2 regions of the Thermodesulfobium narugense DSM 14796 genome follow, and region 1 is predicted to be linked to the other one. Evidence: riboswitches for the same ligand, from Rfam matches in the RefSeq annotation. Region 1 holds a riboswitch; the other holds the start of a gene.

What was found. A riboswitch is a leader RNA that binds a small molecule or an ion and turns the genes downstream of it on or off. The one in region 1 is predicted to bind molybdenum cofactor.
Region 2: linked by a shared signal. The riboswitch ahead of THENA_RS06545 (extracellular solute-binding protein) and the one ahead of THENA_RS04470 (aldehyde dehydrogenase family protein) in region 1 are both predicted to bind molybdenum cofactor.

The regions. Positions count from the first base shown of each region.
Region 1 covers NC_015499.1:869,017-884,035, reverse strand. Annotated here, with positions in the region: gene rpsT (30S ribosomal protein S20) at 1-175, shown strand, start outside; gene THENA_RS04500 (hypothetical protein) at 141-1,007, opposite strand; gene THENA_RS04495 (ComEC/Rec2 family competence protein) at 1,010-2,482, opposite strand; gene THENA_RS09630 (ComEA family DNA-binding protein) at 2,638-3,219, opposite strand; gene leuS (leucine--tRNA ligase) at 3,227-5,707, opposite strand; gene THENA_RS04480 (universal stress protein) at 5,937-6,398, shown strand; gene THENA_RS09625 (sensor domain-containing phosphodiesterase) at 6,505-9,189, opposite strand; molybdenum cofactor riboswitch at 9,847-9,965, shown strand; gene THENA_RS04470 (aldehyde dehydrogenase family protein) at 10,083-11,564, shown strand; gene THENA_RS04465 (hypothetical protein) at 11,589-11,804, shown strand; gene THENA_RS04460 (NADP-dependent glyceraldehyde-3-phosphate dehydrogenase) at 11,873-13,513, shown strand; gene THENA_RS04455 (MerR family transcriptional regulator) at 13,633-14,028, opposite strand; gene THENA_RS04450 (aldo/keto reductase) at 14,190-15,019, opposite strand, start outside.
Region 2 covers NC_015499.1:1,315,232-1,330,250, reverse strand. Annotated here, with positions in the region: gene THENA_RS06595 (hypothetical protein) at 1-487, shown strand, start outside; gene THENA_RS06590 (hypothetical protein) at 490-2,361, shown strand; gene coaE (dephospho-CoA kinase) at 2,378-2,971, shown strand; gene panB (3-methyl-2-oxobutanoate hydroxymethyltransferase) at 2,957-3,769, opposite strand; gene THENA_RS06575 (2-hydroxymuconate tautomerase) at 3,769-3,954, opposite strand; gene THENA_RS06570 (Fur family transcriptional regulator) at 3,956-4,330, opposite strand; gene THENA_RS06565 (RCKP-type rubredoxin-like domain-containing protein) at 4,393-4,515, opposite strand; gene THENA_RS06560 (MgtC/SapB family protein) at 4,763-5,464, shown strand; gene THENA_RS06555 (ABC transporter ATP-binding protein) at 5,472-6,560, opposite strand; gene THENA_RS06550 (ABC transporter permease) at 6,557-7,375, opposite strand; gene THENA_RS06545 (extracellular solute-binding protein) at 7,378-8,364, opposite strand; molybdenum cofactor riboswitch at 8,550-8,671, opposite strand; gene eno (phosphopyruvate hydratase) at 8,795-10,090, opposite strand; gene ilvA (threonine ammonia-lyase) at 10,493-11,701, shown strand; gene THENA_RS06530 (amino acid permease) at 11,724-13,115, shown strand; gene sdaAB (L-serine ammonia-lyase, iron-sulfur-dependent subunit beta) at 13,148-13,810, shown strand; gene sdaAA (L-serine ammonia-lyase, iron-sulfur-dependent, subunit alpha) at 13,817-14,701, shown strand; gene THENA_RS06515 (RidA family protein) at 14,789-15,019, shown strand, end outside.

The DNA.
Region 1 (15,019 bases):
AAGCGAAGCAGCACCAGAACAGAGAGAAAAAGCAATAGAACTATTTAAAAAAGCAGTTAGTTCGGTTGATAAAATTGCAAAAAAAGGGATTTTTGCTAAAAATAAAGCTGCAAGAAAAAAATCTCAACTTCAAATTAAACTCAACAAATTTCTGAATCAGAAAACAGAATCTTAAGTATAAGTTGCAAAGAATCATCATTCGACAGAAGGCCAGATTTAAGCTGACCTTCTGTTTTTATTACTCTTATAAGAACCTTAGCAATCCTTTCCAAAGTAAGTTTAGTATTAAGAACGTGTTTCAATTGCCAGATTTTGCCTGGGTCCGGCTTCAAGAGATTATGATATTTTAAGTTAAAATACGCAAAAATTAGATCCCTTTTTAATACCTCAATCAAAACAAAGACTTCATCTGATTTAACGTTGAATATAGAGAGATCTTTAATCTTCTCTCCTTCAAAAAATAATTTAGAAATATCCCAAATCTTCTTTGATTCTAAAATAGGAGAACTAGAACCTAAAAATAACTTTATTAGTTCATTTTTGGTCCACTCATAATCCTTTTCGTATCCAGCATACATTTCTCTTGCTAGTTTTTTGTCAAGTTTAAAGTTATATTTGCTAAAAAAATTCTCAAGTGCGTTTGTTACAAAATTAAAATCTTCTTTAAAAACTTTTATGCCCTTATTTTCAAGACCTTTTAGTGTCATTGCATTAACTTTCTCACAGACAGCAAATAGCTTTTTATCTTCAGAAACTTTTATTTCAAGAAGCAATTTCGCAAGTTCCTTCGTAATTTCAAAAACCTTAAAATATACATATTCTCCAGCAAAAAGAGATATGGAAGTAAAATTATTTTTAAGTTCCTCAGGAGTGCTTACCTCAACAACGCTTATATTTTGTTCTTTAAAAAAGTCATCAAGAAAGTCATGCCATAGAGAAAGATTCCCAACGAATAAATTTTTTAAGCCAAATTCTATTTTATATTTCGCTTCAGTTTTCTTTACCATTTTTACCTCTCTTCATAATTATATATGTTCGGATAAATTAATTTATAATCACGATAAATTTTAATTGTGTCTTTATCACAAAGAACAATTATGTCTTTTAAAGGCTTGAAAAAATGATTTCTGGGTATAAGAAAATTGCTGGTAGATGTTTTGACAGTACAATTTTCAGCTTGTTTAATAAATTCAAATTTTCCTTCGTCAGACTCTATAACTACACCTTTTTTATCATTGTAAACCTTTATATCAGTAGTTCTCATAAATATTAGCGAAAGGAACAAAAGTGTTAAAAAAATATAAAAAACAGCAGAATTATATTTATTAAAAATTATTAAAGCTAAAAGTAAATAATAGAGATATACGCTAAAGAGAGGTATTTTAGCGAATAAAACTGAAGACAAGGGAAAATTTGACCAGCCTTTAACAATATAAATTACTAAATCAGTTATATAGGTGATGAAATGGCCAATATATTGCGTAAAAATACCCGAAACTGCCATAAAAAAACTTAATACAAAGCCTATAAGTAAAAATATCTCTAGAAAGGGTGTAATAAAAACATTAGTAAATAAAGAAAGAACAGAAACGTTATTAAAATAATTTACTATAACTGGAAAAAGAAATATAAACACTGAAAACGAGAGCAAAAACAATTCAAATAAATAGTTGTTAAAGTTGAATTTTTTTCTTATCTCTCCAGTAAAAAACATTGCAAATATACATAAAAATGTCAGCTGAAAGCTAATATCAAACAGTGAATATGGATCAAATATTAAAAACAAAATCATCACCAATAAAGTTAAATTAAACGAGGAATAATTAATCCTAAAAAGTTCAGCTAATGCAATAAACAAAATTAAGCCTCCAGCTCTTATAACAGGTGGGTCAAGTCCAACATTCAAACAAAACAAGGAGGTAAAAAATGATATAACAAAAAATGATATAAGAGGATTTATCGACATTCTTTTCAAGAAGTAAAAAAATAGTGAAAAAATCATTGATACCTGGGCTCCTGAAACAACTAAAATGTGCAAAAGACCTGTTCGATTAAAAGCATCATACACTTCTTTGGGAGGTTGAAAAAGATCGTCTCCATACAACATAGCCCCAAATACTTTACCAGTTTGTTCTGACATATTTTTTTTAATAGCATCTTCAACATACTTTTTGAAGAAAAGGGTGCTATTTTCACCTGTTTTTTCAATTTTATTTGCAACGATTAAAGAGTTGCTTATAAGCTCTCCATCAAAGAAGATATTATCTCCCTGCTGAAAGTTAGTTTTTCCTCTATATATCACTCTTTCAATTTTAGATGAAAAGGGTTTAGGACTCTGTAGAAAAACCTTTAGTAAATTATTTTTTTGATTAATTACATAAGCTGAAAAGAAAAAGCTTTTATAATTGAATTTCGATAAATCCTTATAGTATGAAATTACTAAACCACCAAACAACAATACTAGAGAAATTAAAGATATCAATATATAAAATTTGATTTTTTCTATCTCAAAAGAAATTAAAAAAAGTAGCAATGAAGTAAAAAAACATATGATCAAAGCAACAATTGAATAATTGTAATATAAAAATATACCGCTACAAAATGATAATGAAGGTAATAATAAAGGATATTTCCAAATCAAAAAGTAATTAACCCTTTTAATCTATCAATTTTTGCGCTTGAAAGGTTAAGCCTTTGTTTAAAATCTTCAATATCTTTAAATTTTGCCCTATTTCTTTCATCTATTATCCTTTCTGCAATAACTTTACCAATCCCTGGCAAAGAATTAAGTTCTTCTAAGGATGCTATGTTGACATTCACTGTTAAGCTCTGGTTAGAATCAGAACTACTATTAAAAGGAACTTTTATTGTTTGATTTTGCCTAAGAATTTTATTCAAAGCTAAAGTTGAAGTATCGGCGTTATCCAAACAGCCACCTGCAACTACGATTAGATCTTGAACCTTTGAACCATATGGGACGTGATATTCACCAGGATTTTTAACAGCTCCTTTAATATAGACCACAATCTCTTTTTCAGCAGTAGAGGAACTAATCTTTACACTGTTTGTTTTGTTTTTATTGCTATATTGATTGCCATCTTTAGTCTGTGTGTCACCAAAGGAACTGGAATTGTTATTTGTTCCTTGACTAAAGCCCCAATACGCAACGAAAAAAGCTACAAAAATTAGGGAAAATATTATAGACAGCTTTTCCTTCATGTAATTTTTATTTAACTACTATGTTAAAAATTTTGTTTTTCACATAAATCTTTTTCAAAATCTGTTTCCCCTCTATAAATTTTTTTACCCTAAGACTTGACAATACCTTATCCTCTATAGCTTCTTCCTCCAGATCCTTTTCAACCATAATCTTATCCCTTAGTTTCCCATTAACCTGTATAGCAATTGTACATATATCATCTTCGAGATAATCTGGATCTACTTCTGGCCAGTTTTGAAAACAAACTAGATCTGTATGTCCCATTCTTGACCATATTTCTTCGGATATGTGTGGCGCAAAAACCGAAAGGATTATAGTAAACGTTTCAAATATTTTCTTTATTAACTTAGGTCTTATCTTTTCATTTCTAAGGGAATATGAGAACTCGTTGGTAAATTCCATCAACGCCGCTATGGAAGTATTGAAATGAAACTTATTTTCTATATCGTTACTAGCTTTTAACAAAGTTTTATTTAACTTTTTATAAATATTGACTTCATCTTCAGTTAGATCCTCTTCCACTGAGGCTTCTACATTCTTTATTCTCTCTAAGTTTTCATTAAAAAGTTTCCATATTCTTGCCAAAAAGCGATGAGCACCTTCTACTCCCTGATCGCTCCATTCAAGATCTTTTTCGGGAGGCGCTGCAAAAAGAATAAATAACCTGGCCGTATCTGCCCCATATGTTGAAATTATCTCTTCAGGGTCAACAATATTGCCTTTAGACTTAGACATCTTTTCGCCGTCTTTCAAAACCATACCTTGAGTTAAAAGATTTGAAAACGGTTCATCAATATTCAAAAAGCCTAAGTCTCTTAAAACTTTTACAAAAAATCTGGAATAAAGAAGGTGCAATACTGCGTGTTCTACGCCACCAATATATTGATCTACACTCATCCAAAATTTAGCTTTCTCTACAGAAAAAGGTTCATCATTGTTCTTCGGATCACAAAATCTAAGGTAATACCATGAAGAATCAACGAAAGTATCCATTGTATCGGTTTCCCTTCTAGCATCTGAACCACAAATTGGACACTTTGTTTTTACAAATTCATCAATATTGGCTAAAGGAGATCCGCCAGTACCTGTGAACTCTACATTGGTTGGCAAAATAACAGGCAAGTCTTCTTCTCCTAAGGGGACTATTCCGCACTTTTCACAATAAACTACAGGTATGGGCGTTCCCCAATATCTTTGTCTTGATATAAGCCAATCCCTCAATCTTATTTGTTTAGAAAAACTTGCCATTTGATCCTTTTGGAACATTTCAACAATCTTCTTTTTAGCATCTGAACTCTTTAAACCTGATATGTGTGGTGAGTTTATTACAATTCCTTCTTCCTCGTAAGCCTTGTCTTCTTCATAAAATCCATTACCTTCAGGTCTAATTACATATCTTATGGGCAGATTTTTTTCTTTAGCAAATTCAAAGTCTCTCGAATCATGGGCAGGAACCCCCATTACAGCCCCAGTACCATAACCCATAAGAACATAATTAGAAGCATAAACCTGTATTTTTTCATTTGTAAGAGGATTTATTACCTGAATTCCAAGCGCCACACCTTTTTTTTCAGTTACCCCAACTGTAAATCTATTTTGTATTCTTTCCCTCTCATACTCCTTAATGAATTCTTTTAGTTCATCGTTATTTTTGTTTTCTAAAATACTTTTAACAATTGGGTGCTCAGCTGAAACTACAAGAAATGTAGCACCACCCAAAGTATCTGCTCTAGTTGTAAAAACTTCTATAAAATCATCTTTGTATCCATCAACTTTTTCAGATAACTTAAATTTTATCATTACACCTTCTGATAAACCTATCCAGTTCCTCTGCATTACCTTTACTTTCTGAGGCCAACCATCCAATATATCAAGGTCTTTAGAAAGTTCTTCAGCATAATTTGTAATCCTAAAAAACCACTGTTCTAATTCTTTTAATTCAACTTCACTCTTACATCTCCAGCATCTTCCTTCTTCAGCCTGTTCATTTGCTAGCACAGTCTTACACTGCGGACACCAATTTACCTTTGATTTTTTCTTATAAACTAATCCCTTTTTATAAAATTGAAGAAATAACCATTGATTCCATTTATAATAATCGGGAAAGCAGGTAGCAACTTCTCTATCCCAGTCATAGCTTATACCCAAAGAATTGAGCTGTCTTTTCATGTTTTCAATGTTTTTTATAGTCCACTCATATGGATGAACTCCATATTTTATAGCTGCATTTTCTGCAGGCATCCCAAACGCATCCCAACCCATAGGATGAAGTACATTATAAGATTTCATTCTATAATAGCGAGCAACCACATCTCCTATTGTATAGTTTCTAACATGTCCCATATGCAAATTCCCAGATGGGTAGGGAAACATCTCTAAGATGTACATTTTTTTATTCCCTTTTTCATCATCTGTTTTAAAAGCCCTCTTTTCTCTCCAAACGTTTTGCCATTTTTTTTCTATTGTTTCAAAAGGATATAAACCCAACTATATTGCCTCCCCAATTCTTAGTATAGTATCTGGAATATTATAAACCTAAATCACAATTTTATAAATTTTAAAATAATTTAAATATAATCAAACATTTCAATTAAAATAGTTATCAATATATAAAAAGTTATTATAAAAAAATTTTACTAATAGTGTTATTATTTAATTAAAGGATTAATTTTGTAAGTTTTTTTATTACAAAAATAAATTTTCAAAGGAGGGTAGTATGAAAATCCTGGTAGGAGTTAATGATTCAAAGGACTCCCAAGACGTTGCCAGATGGGCAATTAAATTTGCTAGCCAGGATAAAGAAGCGGAAGTTATATTAGTCTTCGTAGAAAAAAGAATGCCATTTATTTCTTATGAAGATATTACAGATGAACAATTGATGGCACTCGCGCAGTTGGACGGAGAAATAATTTTCGAAAAGTGTTTAAAAGGTTTAGACACTAAAGGTGTTACAATCAATGAAAAAATTGTTTTGGGGGATCCAGGTACTGAAATTTTGAAAATTGCCAAAGATGAAAAAGTAGATTTTATTGCTTTAGGCACAAGAGCACTTTCACCTGTGTGTAAATTGTTTATGTGCTCTGTATCCGAAAAAGTCATTAAAAAGTCTCCAATACCAGTAATAGTTAATAGATTCCCATTTGAATCAGAAAAGATTTTGCAAACAGCTAATACATAAAGGAGGAAGCAAATCTAAAAATATGCACCTTTTTGTTAAAGTCGTCCCTCTTCAACACATGGGTTACACATACCCAGCTTTAAGATAGACAAAGCTGGGTATGTTATTAATTTTCTTTTAACTCTCGTCTACTTTTTCGATATTCCTTTATTATAGCTTTTTCAAGGTTATTTTCAATTTCTTTTATTTTATTCCAATTTTCTGCGTTTGGGTTTTTATTCATAACATTTACGGCATTATAATATTCTTCGTAGTATTTAAATACTAAGCTGTTCTCAGGTAAGCCCATATTTTTCATGTCAATGTAAAGCTGACTATTCCTAAAATTCGTAAAACATAAAATATCTTCTATGTGGGAACCAAAGTAAATTGATCTTTCCAAAATACCATGTTGAACCAATTGTCTAGCATATATTCCTAATAAACTTTTTAAAGAACGAAATCTATAAGACCCAGAAATCAAAAAATCTCTTAATAGAGCTTTTGGCATTGGTTTTGCAATTGCATAACCTTGAAGCAAAGGAACTCCCATTGAAATCAAGGCATCAAATATATCGGGGGTTTCTACGCCTTCTACTACAAAATATATTCCCTTTGCCCTGGCAAGACCAAAAATAGATTCTACGAAATGAAGGTCCTGAGGATTCTTTTCTAAACCGCGGATAAAACCTTGATCTAATTTTATCTTATCGACTGATAAATTTTTTATTCTTAACAACGAAGAATAAGCACTACCCACATCATCAAGTGCAAGTTGAACTCCAATGTCTTTTAATTTCGTAAGATGCTCTATTGCCTTCTCTATTTGGGCAAATTCAGTTCTTTCAAGTATTTCAAAAAATATTTTTGAAGGTTCTAATCTGCTCTTTTGTATAATATCTTTTGCAATTTCAACAAATCTTTCCGAAACAAAACCTGGCTCAACGTTCACTGAAACAGCTAAAGAAAAACCATCATCTTTTAATTCTTCAACATCTCTAAGCGCAATTGTTAACACTTGACGAGTTAGCTCTAGAAGATTTTCATTTGTGAATTTCGAAAGGAATTTCTCAGGGGAAAGAATATCCCCAGAATCATCTAAAAGTCTTGCAAGAGCTTCAACTCCAACTATGCTAGAAGTTTGGTTATCATAAATTGGTTGGTAATAAACTATTACCCTACCATTTTCCAAGAGCATCTGATAATGATTCTGCTTTTTAACTATTGCATCACCGTATATAGTCCAAAAATTAGCTCTGTCTTGTTTGTGTTTCTTGCTGTCATATAGGGCCTGCAATGCATTTCTTATCAACTCATTCTGGTTTTCAACCTTTACATAGGGATAAAGAGATACGCCCATGCTCAATCCTATTATATTAACTTCAGAATTATCTTTTAAATGAATTGGTTCAAGGATGCTTTTTTCAATTTTCTTAAATATCACAGAAAGCTTATCTTTATCTTGACAGTTTTCAAATATAATTGCAAATTCATCACCAACGACGCTAAACCTACATATAAAATCAGTTTTCCTAAGCGATGTTTTCAATCTTTGTGCTACTATTTTTAGTACTTCATTACCAACTGTATAACCGAATTTTTCATTAACCATCCTAAAAGAATCAATGTTTATTATTGCAAGTGCCATAGGCCAATTAAATCTCTTAGCTCTTAAAAAAGCTCTTTCAAGCTCGCGCTCAAGCATAGCTCTGTTTGGAAGCCCCGTCAAAGGATCATAGCTTTCTTGATATTTTAACTCTTCACTTAGTTTATCTCTTTCTGTTACGTCTATAACTGTCCAGATCACATATTTTACGTTGTCTTCAACCTTTACTAAAACTCCAGAAATATCCGAATACATACTTGTTTTGTTTTTTCTCATAAAACGAACGTTTCTTAGCACTGTACTCTTGTTTTGAAAAACTGTCTCTTCGGTAAATTGTCCAACTTTTTCATAGGTTTCATCATCAGGATAAAATTCTCTTATTTTTAACCCGATTATCTCTTTTTCATCTTCAAAACCCATCATAACTGCAAAAGTTTTATTAGAACTAATTATTTCTCTTTGAGGATATTTAAGCATTATAATTCCAACTCCTGCATTGTTTAACAAAGCATCTCTTAATTGAGCCAATTCTTTTTCTTTATTAACTAAATCAATACGCTCTAAACCTAAACCTATATTGTATGAAATCTTTTCCAATATCACCCTAATTAAATCATCTTCAAAAAAGTCCTCTTTAGAATGGTAAAAAGAGATTACCCCCCAAATATTATTATCCTTAAAAATTGGAAATGCAGCGCCAGATGATAAATTGTATTTTTTTGCTTTTTCTTGCCAAATTTTGGATACGGGTTCCTTTAAAAGATATAAATATGAAGGTTTTTTCTCTCTAAAAGTTTTTCCTACCATTCCTTGGCCTTCAGGAATATCTGAACGAACAGATATCTTTACGTCATCTAAAATCTCTGAGATGCCCGAAATGCTTTTAAATTCTATCTCTTCGTTCTCATTTACAGTTCCAATAAAAACAAGTTTTATGTCAGTATGCATAAATATTAGTTCACATATAGTTTTAAGAAAAAGATTTTCGTCCTTTATTTGAGAAGCTATTTGATTTATTTGAGTCAATAATACGTTTAACTCTAGTAAATTTGACAAAAACTCTCTGTCTTTACTTATGTCTCTTATCTTAGTTTCTTCAATACTTTGTAAAAAAAAGTGTAAATCTCTTGTTTTTTCGATTGAAATTTTTTTAAAAGTGGGTTTTTTAGATTTAGAATCTTTTGAGCGCTTGTTAAAATTTTCCATAACAAATATTAACCTCTTTAAAAAATGAGTTCAACAAAAAGCTAGCGAATTTGGTATTTTTGAAATAGATAAAAATTTTTTTAAAAAATTTTTTTGTCGAGCTTTGGGGGGGGGGGGGGCTGAAAAGCTTATGAGTTTAATTTCAAATTCAACTAAAGATACTGATAAGTCAACATTACAAAAAACAAAAAGGGGTAAAGTTACTTTCTTATAACAAGCTAAGTTGTTTTTTATAGAATTAAACAACATATGTTATTTATTTTTATTAAATTAAATAAATTTAAATTAAATTGTCCCCACATTGAATACACTCTACACCATCCATTAGTCAACTATTTTCTATAAAAACAACCATAATTAAATCCAATGAAAAAAATTATATCATAAAAATATATAACACAAAGCTAGTGAAATTTGAGATGAAAGCTATTATTGGCATTTTCAACTTAACTATGTTGAACTAAATTTTTTTCGTTGTTCTGAAAAACTATTTTACAAATTTTTAATATAATAATCTTCCTTTTTATACTTTAAATTTTCGTTTAATCCTCTGAAGATTTTATTATTAAAACCTTTCCTTACTTAGGGGCTAAGTACTGTAAGCTTAAGAAAAATAAATTAATTTAAAATGTTAATTGTAAAATACATGTTATACTATAAATATAGTTTCTCCGAGTTTGCATTTCTAAAGCTTAAATGCTATGAGTGCAAACCGATACGGTAGTTTTGGAAACGAAACTGCCCCCTATTTGGAAAGGAGGAAATTGTATGAGGTTTGTTTATTCTGATTACTGTGTTTTTTTTCTCACCTTCCTCATCATCTTTTTCTACCCTTAGAAAAGTTTTGCTTTTTTTGATTTAAAAATTTAAACATTAAGGGAGATGGGGTTTTCATGAAAAAGAACGATTATGTTGACAAAAGTTATAAGCTTTATATTGATGGTAAATGGGTGGATGCCGTTGATGGGAAAACTTTTGAAGTATTTTGTCCGGCAGATGGAGAAAAAATTTCTATCTGTGCCGACGCTGGAAAAGAGGATGTCGACCTTGCAGTAAAAGCAGCGCATAAAGCTTTTTGCTCATGGAAAAATGTTAGCGCACAAGAAAGAGCTTCTATACTTCTAAAAATCGCCGATTTAATTGACAAAAATGCTGATAGACTTGCAATGGCAGAAACAATTGACAATGGCAAACCAATAAGAGAAACATCTGCTATAGATGTACCACTTAGCTCAGATCATTTTCGCTATTTTGCAAGCGCAATCAGGACTGAAGAAGGAAAAGCTGTAATGATAGATAAAAACACCATGAGTATTATTTTGAATGAACCTTTGGGAGTTGTTGGCCAGATTACGCCATGGAATTTCCCATTGTTAATGGCGGCATGGAAATTAGCACCTGCTCTTGCAGCTGGAAATTGTGTTGTGCTCAAACCTTCTTCACTAACTCCAATAAGCACTTTAGAGCTGGCTAAATTACTCGATCAGGTTTTACCTCCCGGTGTCGTAAACGTATTATCCGGTAAAGGTTCATATACTGGAAAGTGTATATTAGAGCATCAAGGATTTAACAAGCTAGCTTTTACTGGCTCTACAGAAGTGGGTTATTCTATAGCCGAAGCAGCAGCAAAAAAATTGATTCCTTCTACATTGGAACTAGGAGGAAAATCAGCAAATATATTTTTTGATGATTGTTCATGGGATAAAGCTATTGAAGGCTTGCTTATTGGAATCTTATTCAATCAAGGTCAGGTTTGCTGTGCTGGTTCACGAGTATTTGTTCAGGAAAAGATATATGATAAATTCCTTGCTGAGGCAATAAAATCATTCGAAAAAGTTAAAGTAGGTATCCCGTGGGAAAAAGACACTCAGATGGGAACATTAATCAGCTCAGTCCAATTAGAAAAGGTTTTGGCATATATTAATATTGGTCATAAAGAAGGCGCAAAAATAGCATGTGGTGGACAAAGAATTACTGATAATGGACTAGATAAAGGCTTCTTCATCAAACCAACAATCCTTGCAGATGTTAGCAATAAGGCACGAGTAGCGCAAGAAGAAATTTTCGGACCCGTTGCGTGTTTTATAAAATTTAATAGCGAAGAAGAAGTCATTCAAATGGCTAATGATAGCGAATATGGATTGGGGGGAGCTGTTTGGACGAAAGATATTAATAGAGCCTTAAGGGTTGCCAGAGCCGTTGAAACCGGACGTATGTGGATTAACAATTACAACAACCTCCCAGCACATGCCCCATTTGGAGGATACAAAAAATCAGGAATAGGGAGAGAGACACACAAACTGGTGCTTGAACATTATACGCAAAAGAAAAACATATTTATAAGCCTTTCAGATGACAAAGTTGGACTATATTAACATTTAAAATCTCGAGGTGATAGAATGTACACTAAAGATACCCCCGTAGAGGATGTATTATGTTCTCCGGGCGCAGCAACTTTTTTTGTTGAAAGAGGAATCTCCCCATTTTCATGCTCTGGTGCTTTTCCTGGCACACTTGGTAGCTTCTTAGAACAAAAACAAGTCAAAGACATTGATGCTTTTATTCAAGAATTGAATTCAGCTTTATCAGATATACCAAAGGCTGAAAGCATCTAAATATTTTTGGGGCGCTACCCTGAAATGTAGTGCCCCAAATTTAAAATCTGAAATAATTGGAGGTTGATGTGAATCAAAATAAAGATGATATTAACTTTAACTTCAAATTCCCCATTATAAATAAAATCCCAGCTAAATTTGTTCTGAAAGATCGCATTGATCAAACAGAATATCTTTGTAATGGAGAATTACAATCTTGGACAAAAGACAAAATAACCGTTCTTTCTCCCATTTTTTGTTGTAAAAATGAAGATTCAATACCTGAACAGATAATACTTGGAAGCTATCCATCATTAGATGAAGAAGAAGCACTAAAAATTCTTGATAGCTCAATAAATGCATATAATAACGGAAATGGGGCCTGGCCTTCAATGAAGGTTGAAGACAGAATAAAATGTGTTGAAAAATTTGTATATTTAATGCAAGACAATAAAGATGAAATCGTAAATCTTTTAATGTGGGAGATTGCAAAATCACATATAGATTCAGAAAAAGAATTCGACAGAACTGTTAAATATATAATTGATACTATTGATGCACTAAAAACTCTTGATAGAAATTCATCAAAATTTTTAAAAGAAGAATCAATAATTGCACAAATAAGAAGGTCTCCACTTGGTATAGTGCTCTGTATGGGTCCATTCAACTATCCTTTGAATGAAACTTTCACAACCCTTATACCAGCTCTAATCATGGGAAATGTAGTTATTTTTAAACCACCAAAACATGGCATTCTTTTATTTAGACCTTTGCTGAAAGCATTTAAAGAAGCCTTTCCACCTGGCGTTATAAATACTCTTTATGGAAGAGGAAGGACAGTTGCATCGGCTTTGATGGCAACAGGTAAGATAAATTGTCTCGCTTTTATCGGCACAAGTAAAGCTGCCGACTCGCTCCAAAAAACACATCCAATGCCTCACAGGCTAAGAATGATACTTGGACTTGAAGCAAAAAATCCTGCAATTGTTTTGTCTCACGCAGACATTACCGTCGCCGTAAAAGAATGCTTGCTCGGAGCACTTTCTTTTAATGGACAAAGATGCACAGCGCTTAAAATACTATTTGTTCATTCTGAAATTGTAAATGATTTTCTCAAAAAATTATCCGATGAGATTGAAAAATTAAAAATTAATTCTCCATTTGAAGATGATGTATTTATAACCCCAATGCCAACAGAAGATAGGGTAAAATATTTTCTAGAGCTAATTGAAGATGCAAAAATGTTTGGAGCAAAAGTAATAAATAAATTTGGCGGTTCATATAATAAAACCTACTTTTATCCAACAATTTTATATCCAGTTAATAAAAAAGCCAGAATTTATCACGAAGAACAATTTGGACCGATTATTCCGGTTGTTCCATTCTCTGATATTGATGAACCATTAAAATACATAACTGAATCTAACTATGGTCAGCAAGCAAGCATTTTTGGGTCTGATCCAGATGAAATGGCTAAAATTATAGATGCACTTGTAAATCAGGTATGTAGGGTAAATTTAAATTCTCAGTGTCAAAGAGGTCCAGATATATTTCCTTTTACTGGCAGAAAAGACTCAGCGGTCGGCACACTTTCAGTGTCTGATGCCTTAAGATCATTTTCTATCAGAACACTTGTAGCCGCAAAATCTTCAGACCTAAATAAACATTTGATAACAAAAATAGTCAAAGAAAATAAATCACAATTTTTATCAAGGGATTTCATATTGTAATAAATCTAAAACCCAAATTTAATCCTTATTACTAAAGACAAAACTTTTATATTTACAATCGCTTAATGCACAAAAATTGTTTATATATATGCTTTATTAAATGTAAGATTTCACATCGATTATTTTATATATAAACTATCTCTTCTCAAAGACCTCTCCTTTTCAACTACAATTTTTTCGTAAACTGAAATCTTATAATCCAAACGTTCCAAGGTCTTTTTCATAACCTCTATTCTTTCAATCAAATACTTACGTTGCTCAATTAAAAGGTTTTTCCTCGCTTCAATAGTGTCATCTCCTTGCATAAAAAGCCTTACATAGTCTATTAAAACGTCTATAGGCAATCCTGCGTTTCGCATACATTTTATAAATTCAATCCAGTTGCAGTCTTCTTCTCTATAATCCCTAATTTTACTCTTGTTGCGACCAACATGAGGTATGAGTCCAATACGTTCATAATAGCGAAGAGTATCCTTCGAAATATTAAATTTCTTGCTTACTTCAGAAATTGTCATAAATTCTCCTCTAAATTTTAATCAGACTAAAAAATATTTAGGAGTAAGAACCAAGCCATACTCCTAAATATAATATTTATTTTACTCTAAGTTCCAGCATTTATCACACTTCAATGACTGATATGACATTACTATCTTTAAAATTAATTTTTTAAAATCTGCTATTGGTTAGTAGCTTTTTCCAAATCCTCTGGATAGCGATTTCCTACAATTTTGATCTTAGAGCTTGCAAGGTTCAATTCATTGATCTCATCTTTGCTAAACTCAATATCAATAGCTCCTAGATTTTCAGTCAGACGTTCTAATTTCCTTGTACCAGGGATAGGAACGATCCACGGTTTTTGGGCCAATAACCATGCAAGCGCAATCTGCGCCAACGTTGCACCCTTCCTTTCTGCGAATTTTTTGATTAAATAAATTAAAGCTTGATTTGCGTCTAAATTTTCTGGGGTAAAACGAGGTAGTCTGCTTCGAAAGTCTGAGCTATCAAAAGTAGAATTCTTATCAAATCTTCCTGCTAAAAATCCCCTGCCCAATGGGCTAAATGGAACGAAGCCAATTCCCAATTCATCAAGAACGCTTAGCAATTCATCCTCAGGGCGTCTCCACCACATTGAATATTCGCTTTGAATTGCAGCAAGGGGGTGGACAGAGTGTGCACGTCGAATGGTACTTATACCAGCCTCAGAGAGTCCCCAATACTTTACCTTTCCCTCTCGAATCAAATCTTTTATCTTCCCAGCCACATCTTCAATTGGCACATTTGGATCTACGCGATGTTGATACAAAAGATCTATAGTATCAGTTTTCAATCTTTTCAAAGATCCTTCTACAGCCTCTTGTATACGTTCGGGACGGCTATCAAATCCAGACTGCTTTCCATCCTGAATCTTGAATCCAAATTTGGTAGCAATAACTACCCTATCTCTAAATGGCTTAAGCGCTTCGCCTACAAGTTCCTCGTTTGTAAATGGACCGTAAATTTCAGCAG
Region 2 (15,019 bases), 450 kb from region 1:
GTTTTTGATTTTATTCTCTTTTTGCTCAATTTTGATTTCCCAGAGTTTTGTGTTTGCAGAACCTGAAGATAACATTGTTTTTAGGACTCAAAATGGCATAGTAGTAGTTTTTGGTACTGCTAGTGAGTTGTATTCTTTAGAAGATTCTTATAAAAAAAATGAGAAAAAGATTGATGATGTCTTTGACTGGGTTAAAAAAAATTACCCTACTCTTAAAGTAGAAAGATACAATCTGTATATGTCCTATAAGTTTGGGAAGTGGGGTTTAGATCTTAAACTTAGAGAGGCAGAAGTGATGGGTTTAATCCCTGATATTGAAGGGCTTTCAATTAATGATGCAAGGATAGTCTTAGAAAAAATGGGTTTTGAAATTCTGAATAATTTAGAACAAATTCCTGTAAAAAAGAAAGCAGTCTTTTTGGAGGGAACGTCTTCTAATGACAACATTCACATTTTTTATGAAGGGTTTATATATCAAGAACCGTGAAAATGAACAATAATTCTTATAAAAAAACATATCGTGATTACAGTATTAAGAATGCTCTTTTTGATTTTATTATACTAAAGGAAAGGCTTTATCAACTTCGTCTATTTTTATTTGGGAAAAAAGATAGTTTTTTAACTTCATTTTTCTTCTCTAGATTAAGAAACTTGTCTTTTAGCAAAAATAAAACTTTCTTCGTTGGTATCTTTTTTTTATCAACGTTTTTTGTTTGTTTCTCTAACAACTCCTCTTATGCTAATGAAAGTATAGTTATGGATACAAATAGCGCTAAAAGTGGACAAATTCTCTTGATAGATGGAAAAATTTTTACATATCAGGATAAAAATGCCAAATCAAATGTTACTAAGACTGTAAAACTTGGAAATGAAACAATTGATATCACTTATAAAGATATGCAAAAACCAGGAAATAGTTTTATGGTACCCGTTGGCGTAACTGACAAGGCTCTTGCAGAAGGTGCAAGGATTCCAGTATTAATGGCTGATGGTAAAATTGAATATATCAGCATTCCACGCCAAAGAGAAACTCTTTTTCCAAACAATATATATATACCTGTTGCAAAGGCGGGTCAAATTGGCAATCCTCCAGGAAGACTTGTTTTGGGAGTAGTTCCTATTATAACCAAGAGGTTAAACATTACATGGTCAGATACGGCTGATCAAGGTTTTGTTATAAATTATGATTATTCAGGACAGGTTGGCGGTTCGATATATGACACTACAAATAGACTTCATAAACAAGACTTTTCCTTTTGGGCAAATTTTAACAATACGCACATAAGCGATCAGTATATTCTTGGGAAAGCTGACCCTACAGTAGGATATATTGAACAACACGTACCTATAGAATCTTACAAAGGTGATTTATCAAAGATCGGGAATAACGTGATTACTAATGTATCATCTGATATAAGATTAGATTACAGCAAGGCGAGAGAAAGAAGAACTTTAATTGGTGCCAATTTTGATTGGGATACTAAGAATGCTCATTATGAATGGGGTTATTTTGACAATATTATGTTTACAAAACCTCATTTTGCGTGGAGATGGGATCTTTACAAATCAAAAGACGAATATAATCCAGAATATCTTGGCTTTTATGGAAGGCTGGACAACTTTGATTTTACTTCTCAAAGAGGAAGCGTTAGCAGTTTTTCTTCAAATACCGGTTCATTTACAGGAGGATTTGAAAAAATTGGCGCTATGGTAGAATGGGATAATTTCATTAAAAATACATATTTACGAATTGGAAGTATTCATTTGGACCCTAATGACGACTTTTATATGAGGGCAGATAGACACCTGAACACAAATCTAGAATATGAAACTACTATTGGTAGGCCCGTTATACTTGGAATAGATTCAAATAGATTTGGAGGTTATGCATATTCTTCATACTATACTGTGGGCAGGAACTCCTGGATTAATTTGAGACTTGATCTTGACTATTATTTAGGTAAAAACTGGATTATTCGTTTTAGAGGGCTTGACGATAATCTAAGAACAGGTGGACAAACAGTTAATGCCTTTTGGGAAAGAAGAAATATATACCTTATGAAATATGCAGACGTTTTAAATAAAAAAGATATATTAAATAGGCTTGGTTTGGATTTTGTATTTTCTGAAATTGAATTTTCAAGAAGTGAATCTGGGGCTCCTTTCGATACAAAATACTATATTGGTTTTACAAAAACTATTCCAATACCATATCCCTGGATAAGAATGAGTCAGGGGTTTAGGTTTACTATAGGTCTGGCTTCTACACCAATAGAATTTTATGCGGTAAATCAAAAAAGTGATAATGGAAGTGGTAGAAGTTGGTCATTTGGAGCAACACTAAGTATTATGTCTTTTTGATAATTGTTGAGAGATAATGAAGAAAGAAGGATTGTTAATTGCTATTACAGGTCCTCAAGGGTCAGGGAAAAGTGAAGTCTTAAATTTTTTATCTAGGCTGGGATTTGAAGTATATAGTGCTGATGAAATATCAAAAAAAATTTTTAATGAAAATTTTCAAGATATTTACAATATGTTTAAGAGCTATTTTGATGGTAGGCAAAATTATGATATTCAGAAACTTAGAAGAGAAATTGCTCTAATAATTTCAAAAGATAAATTCATGAAAAAGAAACTTGAAGATTTAATTTGGCCAAAGATAAAAGAGTATTTTAAAAGCATATTAAGAAGAGACAAAATTGTATTTGTTGAAATTCCGTTACTTTTTGAGGCTAATATGGAAGACGATTTTGATATTATATGGATAGTAGATGCTCCTTTTGATGTTAGACTGAATAGATTAGTTAAAAGTAGAGAGTATAGCGAAGAAGAAGCAAAAGTTAGAATGAATATGCAGTGGCCGCCCTCTAAACCGATAGAAAAATGTAAAGTTCCTATTTATTATATTGATGGCAGTCAAGATATAGAAGATGTAAAAAAAAGAGTTTTAGATCTTTTAAACTCTCTTTAGGTGGTGAGCTTCTTCATAAGAAGGAAAAGTTGAATTTAGAATATCAAGATGATATCTGTTCAAAGAATCAATTATGATGTCCTTTATATTTGCGTATTTTCTAACGAATTTTGGAACTCTGTTTGGATTTATACCCAAAAGATCTTGCCATACTAATACCTGGCCATCTACAAATCTCCCAGCGCCTATACCAATAGTTGGAATTTGTAGCTCTTTAGTTACCATTTCGGAAATTTCTTCAGGAACAGCTTCTAAAAGCACACAAAATGCTCCCTGTTCTTCAAGTTCTTTGCTGGCACCGATAATTTTATCGGCATCTTCTTTTGTATTGCCTTGAACCTTAAATCCTCCAAATTTGAGAACGTGTTGTGGGGTTAGACCTAAATGACTCATCACTGGTATTCCCATACTGCTTAATCTTTTGGTGATTTCAGGTATTGGAAATTCAAATCCTTCTATTTTTACTGCATCTGCGCCTGCTTTTATAAGTTTACCAGCATTCTCTATGGCATCTTTTATGTCTATTTGATAAGAAAGAAAAGGCATATCAGCTACGATCATCTTGTTTGGAGCACCCTTTTTTACAGCTTTAAGAAAGATTAGCATTTCGTCGACCGTTACATTAAGGGTATTCTCGTGGCCAAGCATTACCATACCAAGTGAGTCCCCAACGAGTATTATATCTATATCACTCATTGAAACTAAAAGAGCGCTAGTATAATCATAAGCTGTAACCATCGAAAATTTCCTAACGCCCTTTAATTTAATAATATCAGGTGCGTAAAGTTTTTTATCCATTATTTTTCAGATAAAAGCTTGCCACCTTTTGCAATATCATCAGCTTTCAGATCATGAAACAAAATTGTGATAGCCTCAGGTTTGACATTTGCATTTTTTATCAAAGTTTCGGTTATATCTTTTGCAATTTGCTTCTTTTGCTCCTTTGACCTGCCTTCTAATAATTCTATCGTAACGATTGGCATTCTAACTTTCACCCTTTCTTGATTGACATTCAGGGCAAATACCTATAATATCAAGGTTTATAGATTCAACTTTGAAACCCTTTAAATCAAAATTTTTTATGTCAAGATCGTAGCTGTCACTTATATCAACTATTTTTCCGCATTTTGAGCATAAAAGATGTGGATGAACGTTTACATTTGCGTCGTAATGAGCTATTCCTTTGAAATCAATTCTTTTTATTTCCCCATCTCTTTCGAGTTGATCCAGCGTTCTGTAAACAGTACCAAGTCCCATCCTTGGCATTTTCTTTATAGCGTTCTGGTAAATCCATAACGCATCAGGATGTGACTTTGTGCTTTTTAATATGTCTATAATTAACTTCCTCTGAGGCGTCATTCTCATTTTAAGTCACCCTTATTAAATATTTTTAACAGAAAATATTGTAGCATAATTTAAGACTACTTTCTCTTTTCTGATTCGACTTTTTCAAAAGAATTTTGTTCGTTACATTCTGGACACTTTTTTGGTTTACACCTTCCCTCTTTAGTATAACCACATTTTTTACACTTAAAAACTGCCATTTCAATCTCTCCCTTGTTATTAATTAATTTTTATAACTATTTTTAAATATTATAACATTTTGGTAGGTTATTGTAATTAGTTTAATAATTAAATTATTTTTATTTATTAATTCTGAATCTAATAATATGAGATATTTCTTAAATATAAATTTTAAAAACATTAAAAATTTCTTATAATTGATTTTAAGAGAATTCTAAACAAAAATGTTTAAAATTTAGGAAAAATAAGTCAGAATTGAGGTGAAATATGGATCAGACAATGGGCTTAGGCCAAACTTTTTTTGGATTATTTCTAGCATTTGTACTTGGAACATTTATAGGTGTTGAACGTCAGTGGCGTCAGCATCCAGCTGGTTTAAGGACTAATACTCTTGTCGCCCTTGGGGCTGCTATCTTTGTCGACCTTGGACTTCGTATGGGCGGAAGAGTTAATGATATAAGAGTAGTTAGCTATGTGGTTTCTGGAGTTGGATTTCTTGGTGCCGGTGCAATCATGAAGGAAGGAATTAATATAAGAGGTATAAACACTGCTGCTACACTTTGGTGTTCTGCTGCTGTTGGCGCTTGTTCAGGAGCTCAACAATGGATGCCGGCTGTTATGGCTACTTTTTTTATTTTGCTTACCAATACCTTTTTAAGAACGATTGTAGGCACTATTAATAATTTGCCTATGGTAACAGCTAATGATTTTATTATTTCAGTTTGTGCTGGAGTAGAAGTGGACAAAGAGGATAGGGTATTTAACGTTATGAGAAAACTTCTGAGACAATTAGGATATCCTGTGAGAAATATGAGAATAGAATCAACAAAAGAAGGTGAGAGCAAAATAATATTTAATATTTTATCGGGGGATATAAATGAAGAAGATCTAAAAGATCTTTTAGAGAGATTAAAGCACACAAGCTATGTAAAATATGTAAATTGGAGTCAAGGAGCTAAAGATCATTGAAATTTTTTTATGTTTTTATAATATGAATGTATTCAGGATCAATATATATTTTAATTTTTTTGCCAATATTTATTTTATGCTTTTTAATGGAATCTTTTAAAGTTATTGCTTTAAGATGAACGTCACCGCTTAAAAAAATTTTATAAAAAAAATCAACTTGAACTATATCAATAACCTCTAAAGTTATTATGTTTTTTAGATTGTTGTATCTTTCGTCTGATTCGTCTAAAAAGCTAATGTCTTCAGATCTTATTGAAAGAAAAACTTCTTCATTGGCTGAAAGCTTCTCATTCGAAATTATTTCAAATACAATTTGTTTATGTTTGGCTTCAATACAATATAATTCTGGCGAAATTCTTTTTACTGATTTAATTGTTGCAGAAAATAGGTTTTCTATTCCTATAAAATCTGCTACAAAGATAGAGTTTGGTTTTCTAAATATTTGGTTTTTTTCTCCAATTTGAATTAATCTTCCCTCTTTAATTATTCCTACCAAATCTCCTAAAGTAAAGGCTTCAATGTGATCGTGAGTTACATATATTGCGCTTAAAGAGAGTTTTTTTAATATACTTAGAAGTTCATCTCTTAGGTTTTCTCTGGTTCTTGTGTCAAGTGCTGACATAGGTTCATCGAACAAGAACATTTTCGGATTTGTAATTAAAGATCTTGCTAAGGCTACTCTTTGTTTTTCTCCTCCACTTAAGTTGTTAGGATATCTATCTAGAAGATCTTCAATATGAAGCATTTTTATTATTTCTTCTGGATTGATATTAATTTTTTTATATCCTTTTGAAAACTTAAAAGAAGATAAGATGTTTTCTTTAACGTTCCAATGAGGGAAAAGAGCATAATCTTGAAACATAAAGCCTATTTCCCTTTTTTCTATAGGCAATATGCTTATATCTTTATTTTCAAGATAAAGCTCCCCTTTATCGGGGAGATGAAAGCCTGCAATGGATTCTAATAAAAGAGTCTTGCCTGAACCACTTGGTCCTAGAATTGCAAGAATTTGACCTTTATTTAGTTCAAATGAAATGTTGTCTAGAATAAAATTTCCTACTTTTACTTTAAGGTTTTTAACTTTAAAAAAACTCACTTTAATTTATGCCCTTTTCTATTAAAATCTGTTAGATATCGAAATATGATGAAAGTTGAAATTGTAATAATTAATAGCAATACTGCTGCGGCAGAAGATTGTTTTAGCCCTCCTGTAAGAAATAGTTCATATATTTTTACTGGTGCTGTTTCTGGATAGTAGGCTAAAATTATAACAGCTCCGAATTCGGCAATAGATCTTGCATAAGTAAGAACCATTCCACTTAAAATAGACCTAAAAGCAAGAGGAAGAGATATGTGAAAGAAAACCTGTCTATTTGTAGCACCCAATGTTCTTGCAGCTTTTTCTATTCTAATATCGACGTTCTCAAATCCCAGCCTAGCAGAGTTTATCATATATGGTAAACTTACAAAGAGCATTCCAACAATTATTCCAAATATAGTTCCCCAAAAACTGATTCCAAAACGTTCGGTTATATGACCAATGGGACCTGACCTGCCAAAAACGAATAAAAGTGCGATGCCTGCCACTGTATGTGGGACAGCAAGAGGAAGGTTTACAATAGCTTCAACAATTGATTTATATGGAAATTCAATTCTAGCTAGAATGTATGACAGAGGAGTTCCAAATATGACTGCAATAATTGAAGTGATGAGTGAAGCCTCTATGCTTAAAAGAATTGAATTGGTAATATCAGGCATCTGAGCAGCTTTTATAATCATGTCAATTGGTTGTTCTAACAACATTTCAATAAGTGGTAGAACAATGAAGCCTAAAATTATCATCGAAAATAACCAAAAAGTTAAAAGTAACCAATTAAAATGAAATCTCTTGCTGTCCACCTTGTTTTTCATTTTTATTGCTTTGGCCACTCGCTTACAAAATTTTTGAGTTCTGCTGGAACTTTATCAACATTATTTGCATATGGTTTTTCTAAAACACCAAAACCATTCTTCTTCATTATTGATTGTCCATCTGGCCCAAGCAAGAATTCTACGAATTTTATAGCCCATTCGGTATTTTTAGAGTTATTTGGTATTGTTATTGCATAGATAATTGGCTTTCCGGATAGTTCACCATTTTTTGTATCTACTACTGCTTCTTTATAAAAGTTAGCATATTTTGGATCGCTTAGGTTTATTTGCGCTGGTAAGTCTAAATATTTCAAGTGATGTTGTAGTGCATCGGATTTATAGATGGCAAGGTAGTCAATCTGACCAGCTTCAAGAGAGCTGAGTAACTCTGTTTCTGTATCTCTGATATTTTTTTCTGGTGCGTTTGCGAGAATTTTTTCATAAATTGTTGGATCTTTATAATATTTCTCTGCTAATTTTAACATTTGAAGTGTTTGATACCCCGAAGGATCAGTATTAGGATTGGATCTGCCAATTTGAACTCCTTTTTCCGATAGAATCTTGTACCAATTAGTTGAATTTATTTCGTTTGCATATTTGCTTTTATCGGTATATACAAAAGTAATAGAGTTATTTACGAAACCTATATACCAATCCGTATATTTTGTTTGCCCATTTTCTCCAAACATATACTTGGGAATTACGTTGTAGTCAGCAACTGCAATTATATCACCAGGTTGATGCAACTCAGTTACTTGTTTGACCATTTTTACACTTCCACCAAATTGGGATTCTATTGTTACATTAGGGTATTTTTTTTCAAACTCACCTATAACTTCTTTAAACGGTTTGGCTAAAGTCCCAGCTCCATAAAGATATAATTTTACTTTTTCTGTTTGTTGATTTCCCCCCTTATTAGAAGCTGCACATCCTGCAACAAAAATTAAGGCTGCAATTAATATTACAATACCAATTATTCCCCTTTTCAAATTTTTTATCTTCCCTTCTTATTTAAAGTTAAAGAAATAATGCTTTTAATTAAATTAGTTATATTTTGCACAAATAATTTCTAAATCTCTCAAAATTTTTAAATTATTTTGAGATATCTAAAGCTGTTCAGAAGAAGGGGGAAGACAAGAAAGCCTGAAACAAAAGCGTTAAAGATGAAAGATTAAACACACCCACACAACCTCCTTTCCAAATGGGGGGCTGCTCAGTTTCCCGAACAACCGTTAAGTGGTTCTTTACCATAGCCCTAAAGCTTTAGGTCAAAAGAACTCGGAGTATTGATAATTATATAATAAATTAAATATTATGTAAATTTTATTCTATATTTATTAAATATTTTTTTAAATTGAAAAAAGAAACCCTACCAAATTTTTAAGTAGGGTTTCAAGTTTAAAAAAGTTAAAAATAGCTTTAGAATTTTATAGGTCTTATAAAAGCACTTTTGCCAGCATATTTTGCGTATTTTCCAAGCTCTTCTTCAATTCTTACCAACTGGTTATATTTCTCGACCCTCTCACCCCTAGCAGGTGCACCTGTCTTTAAGTGACCGGCACTAATTGCCACAGTTAAATCAGCGATAAAACTGTCGGTAGTTTCACCGCTTCTATGAGATACAAATGTGCCCCACTTCGAATTTTGAGCATATCTTACAGTATCAAGAGTTTCTGAGAGAGTTCCTATCTGATTTAATTTAATCAAGACTGAGTTTGCAATATTTTCAGAAATGCCTCTCTTTACTATTTCTAGATTTGTTACGAATATATCGTCACCAACAAGTTCTATTTTATCACCTAAAGTTTTATTTAATATTTTCCAGGAATCCCAGTCATATTCGGCAAGGCCATCTTCTAACAATACAAGTGGAAAATTGTTAACAATTTTTTCGTAGTATTTTACCATTTTGGCTGGTTCTAACTCTTTTTTCTCGCGCCTTAGAATGTATTTGCCCTCTTTGTAGAATTCGCTTGAGGCTGGATCGAGGGCAAAGCCTACTTGTTCTCCAACTTTTAGACCTGCGTTTTCTATTGCTTTGCTCATCAACTCGAAGGGTTCCTCGTTTGATTTCACCAGAGGAGCGAAGCCTCCTTCGTCACCTACCCCCACGCTATAGCCTTTTTCTTTTAGTAGGCCTTTAAGTGCTTGATAAATTTCACTGCACCACTCATAGGCTTCTTTGAAAGAATTGGCTCCGTACGGTGCAATCATAAACTCTTGAAAGTCAGCACCTTGCCAATTTGCATGTACACCGCCGTTCATAATATTCATACATGGTACAGGTAATAAATTTGCATTTGGGCCTCCCAAATATTGATAAAGCGGGAGATCAGAGAAATAACTTGCTGCCCTTGCAACTGCAAGAGAAACACCAAGAATAGCGTTTGCACCTAATTTGGCTTTGTTTGGAGTTCCATCGAGCTCTATCATAATAGAGTCTATTTGTCTTTGTTTTGTAACGTCTAAACCGATTAATTTTGGAGCAATTATTTCATTTACGTTGTTGACTGCTTTTAAAACTCCCTTTCCAAAAAATCTATTTTTATCGTTATCTCTTAATTCAATTGCTTCTTTTGATCCAGTTGAAGCACCTGATGGAACTCCTGCCCGAGCTGTTATACCACATTCTAATAAGCAGTCGACTTCTATAGTAGGGTTGCCTCTAGAATCTAATATTTCTCTTGCTTTGATCGATGCTATCCCCTGTTGCATTTTATCCCTCCTAAAAAGATATTTTTTATTAGTATGAAACTACAAAATTTTAATGTCAAGCAAGCAATAATTTTTATTTTTAGCAATATTATATAACAAGCAAGAATAAGTTATGTATAACTTTGGATAAATTAATACAATATTTTGTATTTAATAAAAATTATTTGACATAAATATTTTTATGTTATAAAATTTTTTGTATAAAAAGGATATTTGTTGAGAAAGGAGTGTTAACCTTGATATGATTTTAATCTCTTAGGAAAGTTTAGTACATATTAGTTAATTTTTAAATGTAATAAAATTTTTTAAATGTTATACAATTATTTATAGTAATTTGTTTTTTGTATTTTATGAAAATAAGTTTTGTAAAATTGGCTTTTAGTAATGGCAAAGGAGATTTTTATGAATATCTCTAAAAAAGAAATTGAAAATGCTAGAGAAACTTTGCAAGGCGTTGCATACAAGACAGATCTTAGCTATAGCAATACACTATCTGGTATGACTGGTAATAGTGTTTATCTAAAGATGGAAAATTATCAACGTACTGGATCTTTTAAACTTAGGGGGGCATACAATAAAATTTTTAATTTAACCGAGAAAGAAAAGAAGGCGGGAGTAGTAGCTTCTTCTGCAGGAAATCATGCACAAGGGGTAGCTTTAAGTGCGACGCTACTAAACGTTAAATCATTTATAGTAATGCCATCAAAGGCTTCTATTGTTAAAGTAAAAGCTACAAAAAGCTATGGTGCAAATGTAATTTTGCATGGAAACAACTTTGATGAGGCTAATGAAGCTGCAAGAAAATTACAAGCTGAAAAAAATTTAGTTTTTGTTCACCCTTATGACGACCTTGACGTAATCAGAGGGCAGGGTACTATTGGTTTGGAGATATTAGAAGATATGCCTGATGTAGACGTAATTGTTGTTCCTGTAGGAGGAGGAGGTCTTATTTCAGGTATAGCAGTCGCGGTCAAAGAGATTAAACCAAATGTTAAGATTATCGGCGTAGAAGCTAAAAATATGCCTTCTATGAAGGAAGCTCTCCTAACAGGAATCCCATCCTTTTACAAGGGTTTCCCCACTATTGCTGATGGGATAGCTGTTGGTAAGCCTGGTGAAATAACCTTTGAGATTATTAAAAAATATGTTGATGACATTGTTTTAGTAGATGAAGATGAAATTGCTGATGCAATTATTATTTTGATGGAAAGAATTAAGACTATTTCTGAAGGCGCTGGAGCTACCTCAGTTGCGGCATTGTTGTATAGATTGAGGGACTATTCTAACAAGAAGATTGTTGCTGTTGTAAGTGGAGGGAATATTGATATCAATATGGTTTCTCGCATCATAAACAAAGGTCTTGTGAAGTCTTTTAGAAAAGCTAGTTTCAAGGTTGTTCTTCCTGATAGGCCAGGATCTTTGTGGAGATTGTTGCAACTGATCGCTGAGTCTGGAGCTAATGTTTTGTCTATATTACACAACAGAGAAAGAGGAGACATAAATTTAGATAGTGCGGAAGTGATTATTGATCTTGAGGTATTCGATAGAGATCATATCTATGAAATTAAATCTCTCTTAGAAAATCATCAATATGAAGTTAAACTAATTTAGTGATAATTGGAGGCTCAATATCATGGAAAAAGAAAAACTAAGTCGTGGATTAAAAGCAAGACATATCGAACTAATTGCTTTGGGCGGAACTATTGGTGTTGGATTGTTTATGGGTTCTGCTAGCACAATACAGACTACTGGTCCATCGGTAATATTGGCCTATATGTTGGTAGGCTTAATAGTAATGTTTGTAATGAGATCCATGGGGGAAATGCTATATAGTGAGCCAGTTACAGGATCGTTTGCTACTTATGCATATAAATATATTGGACATTGGGCAGGATATCTTACTGCATGGTCTTATTGGTTTGAATGGGTGGCTGTCGCAATGTCTGAAGTAACAGCCGTGGGCATTTATATGAACTTTTGGTTTCCTAATATGCCGCACTGGATTCCGGGATTTATAGCATTATTTATTCTTGGTATAGCAAATTTGACTGCAGTTAAGTATTATGGTGAATTTGAATTCTGGTTTGCTTCTATAAAAGTGGTAACAATAATCTTAATGCTTCTTCTCGGCATAGGAATAATATTTTTTGGTTTTGGTAATTCTGGAGTACCTATGGGATTTGGAAACCTTTTTAATCATGGTGGATTTTTTCCACACGGATGGGTTGGTTTTTTGTTTGCACTTTGTATAGTTACGGCTGCATATCAAGGTGTTGAGCTCGTAGGTATAACTGCAGGAGAGGCTCAAGATCCGAAAAAAACCCTAGTAAGAGCTACAAAGAATGTAACGTGGCGAATTCTTATATTTTATATTGGAGCTATTTTGGTTATTGTTACAGTTTTCCCATGGAATCAAGTTGGTTTGAATGGAAGCCCATTTGTACTAGCTTTTTCAAAAGTTGGTATTACTGCTGCAGCAAGCATCATTAATTTTGTAGTTGTGACAGCAGCACTTTCCGGTTGCAATTGTGGAATATATTCAGCAAGTCGAATGATTTATACTTTATCAGAAAACAACCAAGCGCCGAAATTTTTAAGCAAAGTAACTAAACTTGGAGTACCGTTTAATGCAATTGTAATTACATTAGCAATAATGTTTTTAGGTGTTTTATTTAACTATATTACGCCTAATTCTAAGTTATTTGTTTACATTTATAGCGCTAGCGTCTTTCCAGGCATGATTCCATGGTTTGTTTTGGCTATTAGCCAATTCAGGTTTAGAAAGAAATTAGGCAGTGAAATCAATAATCATCCCTTTAAATCTATTTTGTTTCCTGTTAGCAACTACATAACAATTATCTTTCTTTGTGCAGTTCTTGTAGGAATGTGTTTTAACCCAGATACAAAATTATCTTTATTATGTGGGATAGTTTTTATGTCTGTAATCATGGGATTCTATTTCGCTTTGGGACTTAAAGGAAAAGCTGTAGTTTCATCTGGTCCTGTTGAAGCTGATGAGGCTTAAAATATTTTTTAGATTTTTTTGAGGAGATAACCATGGAAAGCGTATTTGATATTATTGGCCCAATTATGATTGGGCCCTCAAGCTCTCACACTGCAGGTGCTTTGAAGTTGGCAAGCATGGCAAGGTCTATTTTAGGTGAAACTCCAAACAAAGTTCGCGTCCACCTTTATGGATCTTTTGCAAAAACATATAGAGGACATGGTAGTGATAGAGCTATTGCTGCAGGCTTTTTGGGTTTTAATACTGAAGATGAAAGAATTCCTAATGCTATTGATATTGCAACTGAAATGGGAGTAGAAATTGAGTTTCTTCCTTCAAATATTTCTGTGGATCATCCAAATACCCTAGAGTTTGAAATGACTGGTAAATCAGGATTAAAGATTGTAGTTCAAGGAATTTCTATAGGAGGAGGCAACATCGTAGTTAAGAAAATTGATAATTATGAAGTAAATTTAACTGGAAACTATGAGACTTTAATTACTTGTCATAAAGATCATCCGGGCATAATTGCCAAAATAACTCAAATTATATCCAGTAAAAATATAAATATTGCATACATGTATGTTTCTAGATTAGAAAAAGGCAAGGACGCTATGATGACAATTGAAACAGATGATTATATTACGCCAGATATTTATAGTGCTTTACTAAAATCTCCTGATTTAAACTTTGTAAAGATAATACATAAGACATAAAGGCAGGTGAATAGCGTGACTTCTTTTTCTACAATATCAGAACTTGTTTCAATGGCAGAAGAAAATTGTTCTAGCATTTCCGAAATAGTTTTGTCTTGTGAAGCCCAAAAAATGCAAAATAGCAGGAAAGAAATAATTGAAGCAATGAACCAAAGATTAACTGTTATGAAAAAATCGATAGAAAAAGGCAGGAAAAATTATAGCTATTCAGTAAGCAAAATGGTGGGTATGAATGCAGCAAAGTTTGATAACTTTATGAACAAAAATTCTATTTTAGGAAAAATAGTTGAAAAAGCGATATGCTATGCTCTGTCGGTAAGTGAAGTAAACGCATGCATGGGTTTAGTAGTAGCTTGTCCTACTGCTGGGTCTTGTGGAATTTTGCCAGGAGCTGTTTTGTCTGTGTCAGAGGAAATGAATGTGCCTGATGAAAAAATTGTTTTAAGTTTGTTTACTGCTGCTGGTATTGGTATGGTAATAGGAAAAAATGCAACGCTATCAGGAGCAGTTGGAGGTTGTCAGGCTGAATGCGGTTCAGCTTCTGCTATGGCTGCTGCTGCTGTTTTGGAGTTGCTAGGTGGAACTCCAAGCCAAATTGGTCACGCTGTTGCATTAGCCTTGAAAAACTATCTTGGACTTGTTTGTGATCCAGTAGCCGGTTTGGTTGAGGTACCCTGTGTTAAAAGAAATGCCTTTGCTGCAGTACATGCACTAGTAGCTGCTGAGCTAGCTTTGGCAGGCATCGAAAGCGTTATTCCACCTGATGAAGTTATACTTGCTTCTTACGAAATAGGACGTTTGATGCCAAAAAGCTTAAAAGAAACGTCAGAAGCAGGATTAGCTACGACTTCTACTGGTAGAAAAGTAGAGTCTATGATCAACAATTTGTGAGGTAAATGATGTTGATTTGATGAGATTGAATAACTAATGTTTGTTAGATTTAAATAAATAATACTTAAAATAAAGGGGTTGAAAATTTTGTCAAAATTAAAAGTGATTTCTACTAAAGATGCGCCAACTGCTGTTGGTCCTTATTCTCAAGCAATAATCGCTAATGGATTTGTTTTTGTTTCTGGTCAGCTGGGGATAGATCCAAAAACAGGAAGTTTTGCTGGCGAAGATACTAAATCACAGTTCGATCAAGCCTTAAAGAATTTGAGATCTGTATTAAGTTCTGTTAATCTTACATTAGATAATGTAGTAAAAACA